Regions from separate parts of the Rhizobium sp. BK289 genome, predicted to be linked through region 1. Evidence: riboswitches for the same ligand, from Rfam matches in the RefSeq annotation. Region 1 holds a riboswitch; the other holds the start of a gene.
The links. Region 1 has a riboswitch for S-adenosylmethionine ahead of metA (homoserine O-succinyltransferase). Riboswitches for the same ligand answer to the same signal wherever they lie in the genome.

Region 2: linked by a shared signal. The riboswitch ahead of FHT84_RS12315 (O-succinylhomoserine sulfhydrylase) and the one ahead of metA (homoserine O-succinyltransferase) in region 1 are both predicted to bind S-adenosylmethionine.

The regions. Positions count from the first base shown of each region.
Region 1 covers NZ_JACHZO010000003.1:363,163-365,361, forward strand. The annotation lists gene FHT84_RS07930 (MoxR family ATPase) at 1-471, shown strand, start outside; SAM riboswitch at 748-825, shown strand; gene metA (homoserine O-succinyltransferase) at 873-1,799, shown strand; gene FHT84_RS07940 (VWA domain-containing protein) at 1,803-2,199, shown strand, end outside.
Region 2 covers NZ_JACHZO010000005.1:300,284-302,482, forward strand. The annotation lists gene FHT84_RS12315 (O-succinylhomoserine sulfhydrylase) at 1-749, opposite strand, end outside; SAM riboswitch at 793-871, opposite strand; gene FHT84_RS12320 (2'-deoxycytidine 5'-triphosphate deaminase) at 944-2,038, shown strand; tRNA gene FHT84_RS12325 (tRNA-Gly) at 2,097-2,170, shown strand; gene FHT84_RS12330 (LysR family transcriptional regulator) at 2,187-2,199, opposite strand, start outside.

The DNA.
Region 1 (2,199 bases):
CCCAACGACCTGCTGCAGGAACTCGACCGCATGGAGTTCCACGTCTATGAGACCGGCGAGACCATCCAGGCCGCCGTCCGCCCGATCGTCATCATCACCTCGAACAACGAGAAGGAACTTCCGGACGCCTTTCTGCGCCGCTGCTTCTTCCATTATATCCGCTTTCCCGACATGGAGACGCTGACGCGCATCGTCGAGGTTCACTATCCCGGTATCAAGCAGACGCTCGTCCGCGCGGCGCTGACGCAGTTCTTCGAAATCCGCGACGTACCGGGGCTGAAGAAGAAGCCGTCCACCTCCGAAGCGCTCGATTGGATCCGCCTGCTGGTTGCCGACGATATCGATCCGGAAACATTGCGTGCCGATGCGAAGAACGCGCTACCGAAACTGCATGGCGCGCTTCTGAAGAACGAACAGGATGTGCATCTGTTCGAACGACTGGCCTTCATGGCGCGGGGGCAAGGGAAATGATTCAGCCGGATGCTGCGCTTTCTGCCCACAAAACTGCAGAAGCCTTCTCCGACAGACAACGGGGTTATCACCCGCCCTCGCCCTTCGAGGCTCCGGCTTTCAGCCTGCGCACCTCAGGTGAGGTCTGATCTCCTGTGTCTTGGCGCGGACCCCTCTCTGCCTCACCCTGAGGTGCCCTGGTCTTGAGCGTCAGCGTAAAGGCCAGAGCCTCGAAGGGAGAGGCGGCCCCTACACTTGGAGTTAGCCCATTGACCCGCGGAAATGTCAGGTCTATTGAATTTCCCTCGTGGTGATTTGGCCGGCCGGCTTGCAGCCACGTTAAATAAGTCGCTAAAGGGCCGCGTGCGGACCGGTAGCGATTCTTATCGCGGCCGGTTTTTTTGTATTTGGCGAGTGAAACAATGCCCATCAAGATTCCCGATACGCTGCCCGCGTTTGAGACCCTCCAGAGCGAGGGTGTGCGGGTGATGACCGAAACGGTGGCGTTCCGTCAGGATATCCGCCCCCTTCAGATCGGGCTGCTCAACCTCATGCCGAACAAGATCAAGACCGAGGTCCAGATGGCGCGCCTGGTCGGCGCATCGCCGCTGCAGGTAGAGTTTTCGCTGGTGCGCGTTGGCGGCCACAAGGCCAAGAACACCTCGCAGGAGCATCTGCTTGCTTTCTACGAGACGTGGGAAGAGGTGAAGCACCGCAAGTTCGACGGCTTCATCATAACCGGGGCGCCGATCGAGCTGCTGGAATATGAGGACGTCACCTACTGGAACGAGATGCAGGAGATCTTGGATTGGACGACCACCAATGTCCATTCGACGATGAACGTCTGCTGGGGCGCAATGGCGGCGATCTACCATTTCCACCAGGTGCCGAAATACACGCTGAAGGAAAAGGCGTTCGGCGTCTATCGCCACCAGAACCTGAAGCCCTCCTCGGTCTATCTTAACGGCTTCTCCGACGATTTCGCCATTCCGGTGTCCCGCTGGACGGAAGTGCGCCGCACAGACATCGAAAAAGTGCCTGGCCTGGAAATCCTGATGGACTCGAGCGAGATGGGCGTCTGTCTCGTGCACGAACAGGCTTGCAACCGGCTCTACATGTTCAATCACGTGGAGTATGATTCCACATCGCTGGCGGACGAGTATTTCCGGGATGTGAATGCGGGCGTGCCGATCAAGATGCCGCATAACTACTTCCCGCATAACGATCCCGAAATTCCCCCGCAAAACCGGTGGCGCAGCCACGCGCACCTGTTCTTCGGTAACTGGATCAACGAGATCTACCAGACCACGCCGTATGATCTGGAGGAGATCGGCCAGGAAAGGACTTGAGGCTTGTTCATTCCCTTCTTCCTGAAGCTGAAGGAAGCGAAGGTTCCGGTGACGCTCCGGGAGTTCCTGTCGCTGCTTGAAGGAATGGAAGAAGGGATTGCCGATTATGACGTCGAGGCCTTCTACTATCTGGCCCGCGCAACACTCATCAAGGACGAGCGCTTCATCGATCGCTTCGACCAGGTCTTCGCCGATTACTTTCGCGGCGTCGAGGTGATCGGCGGCAATGCCGATGGAGAAGCGGTGGAGCCGACCGCCCTTCCCGAGGAATGGTTGCGCAAACTTGCCGAGCGGCACCTGACCGAAGAGGAAAGACGGCAGATCGAGGCACTCGGCGGCTTCGACAAGCTGATGGAGACGCTGCGCGAGCGGCTGGCAGAACAGAAGGGCCGGCATCAGG
Region 2 (2,199 bases), on a different contig from region 1:
AGCGTCCAGGCGGTGAAGGGAGACATGGCCGGGCCGGTATGGCGGAAATAGTCCTGCAGGTTCTCGTCGATCCACTGCTTGTCAGAGAGGATGACGCCACCGAGAGAACGGCCCTGGCCGTCGATATGCTTGGTGGCGGAATAGACGACGATATGGGCGCCGAGTTCCAAAGGCTTCTGGAAAAGCGGCGTCGCGAAGACGTTGTCGACCACGACCTTTGCGCCGATCTGATTGGCAAGCTTGGCGACGGCGGCAATATCGACCACTTCCAGCGTCGGATTGGTCGGGCTTTCGAGGAAGAAGAGCTTGGTGTTCGGGCGGATGGCCTTTTCCCAGTTCTCGGTGAAGCGGCCGTCGACCAGCGTGCATTCGATGCCGTATTTCGGCGCGAGCGTCTCGACCACCCAGCGGCAGGAGCCGAAGAGGGCGCGGGCAGCGACGATATGATCGCCGGCCTTCAGCTGGCAAAGGATGGCGGCGGAGACGGCGGCCATACCGGACGCGGTGGCGCGAGCATCTTCGGCGCCTTCCAGCGCGCACATGCGCTTCTCGAACATGTCGTTGGTGGGGCTGCCGTAGCGGGCATAGATGAAACCATCCGTCTCGCCCTTGAAGCGGGCTTCCGCCGCTTCCGAGGTGTCGTAGACGAAGCCCTGGGTCAGATAGATTGCTTCGGAGGTCTCGCCGAATTGCGAACGGAGCGTTCCGCCGTGAACGAGCTGGGTTGCGGGGCGCCAAGTCTTGCTCATGCCATCACCACTTTCAAAACAAAAAAACCGGTCGCAAAAGCAGACCGGTTCAACCCCGGTCTTTTTAGCCATTTGTTTAACGTGGCTGCAAGCCGACCGGCCAAATCACCACGGGATAAGTTGCAATACTGCCGTTGACGGCTTGCGTCAATTCCCCGAGTTTGGTTTTGTCTGCGGCAAATTATGGATGAGGCATGATGGCTCGCAATACTGGAATCTTGGCCGATCGCGCCATCGCGGCGTTGTTTGAAACGGGGCGGCTGACGAGCGAGAGAGAACTGGACGTCGATCAGATCCAGCCGGCAAGCCTTGACTTGCGGCTCGGTTCGCATGCCTTCCGTGTCCGCGCCAGCTTCATGCCCGGCCCGTCGCATCTGGTCGCCGACAAGCTGGACCGGCTGAAGCTGCATGTTGTCGATCTCTCCGAAGGCGCGGTGCTGGAAACCGGCTGCGTCTATATCGTGCCGCTGATGGAGCGCCTCGACCTGCCTGAGGACATGTCGGCCTCCGCCAATCCGAAGAGCTCGACCGGCCGTCTCGATATCTTTACCCGCGTCATCACCGACCGGGCGCAGGAATTCGACAAGATCCCGGCCGGCTATTCCGGGCCGCTCTATCTCGAAATCAGCCCGCGCACCTTCCCGATCGTCGTTCGCCGCGGCTCGCGCCTGTCGCAGATCCGCTTCCGCGTCGGCCAGGCCCTGCTCACCGAGCCGGAACTGCTGGCGCTGCACGAAACCGAGACGCTGGTCGCCAGCAAGAAGCCGAATATCACCGGTGGCGGCATCGCGCTGTCGATCGATCTTGCCGGTGATAAGGAAGGGCTGATCGGCTATCGCGGCAAGCACCACACGGCCGTCGTCGATGTCGACAAGAAGGCCCAGCACGATATTTTCGATTTCTGGGAACCGCTCTACAGTCGTGGCCGGACCGAGCTGATACTCGACCCCGATGAATTCTACATCCTCGTCTCGCGCGAGGCGGTGCATGTTCCCCCGCATTTCGCCGCCGAAATGACGCCCTTCGATCCGCTGGTCGGCGAATTCCGCGTCCATTATGCCGGCTTCTTCGATCCCGGCTTCGGCCATGCCCCGGCCGGCGGCCGCGGCAGCCGCGCCGTGCTGGAAGTGCGCAGCCACGAAGTGCCCTTCATCCTCGAAGACGGCCAGATCGTCGGCCGCCTGATCTACGAACACATGCTGGAACAGCCGAGCAGCCTCTACGGCTCCGGCCTCGGCTCGAATTACCAGGCACAGGGCCTGAAGCTATCGAAACACTTCCGGCTCTAATCGATAGCCGACCGGCCTTGACACAGGCCGGCAACTGTTGGACATCTCAGGGTGTCAGGCGGGTGTAGCTCAATGGTAGAGCAGCAGCTTCCCAAGCTGAATACGAGGGTTCGATTCCCTTCACCCGCTCCAGTTCCTAATTGTCAGGTCAAAAACGGCCT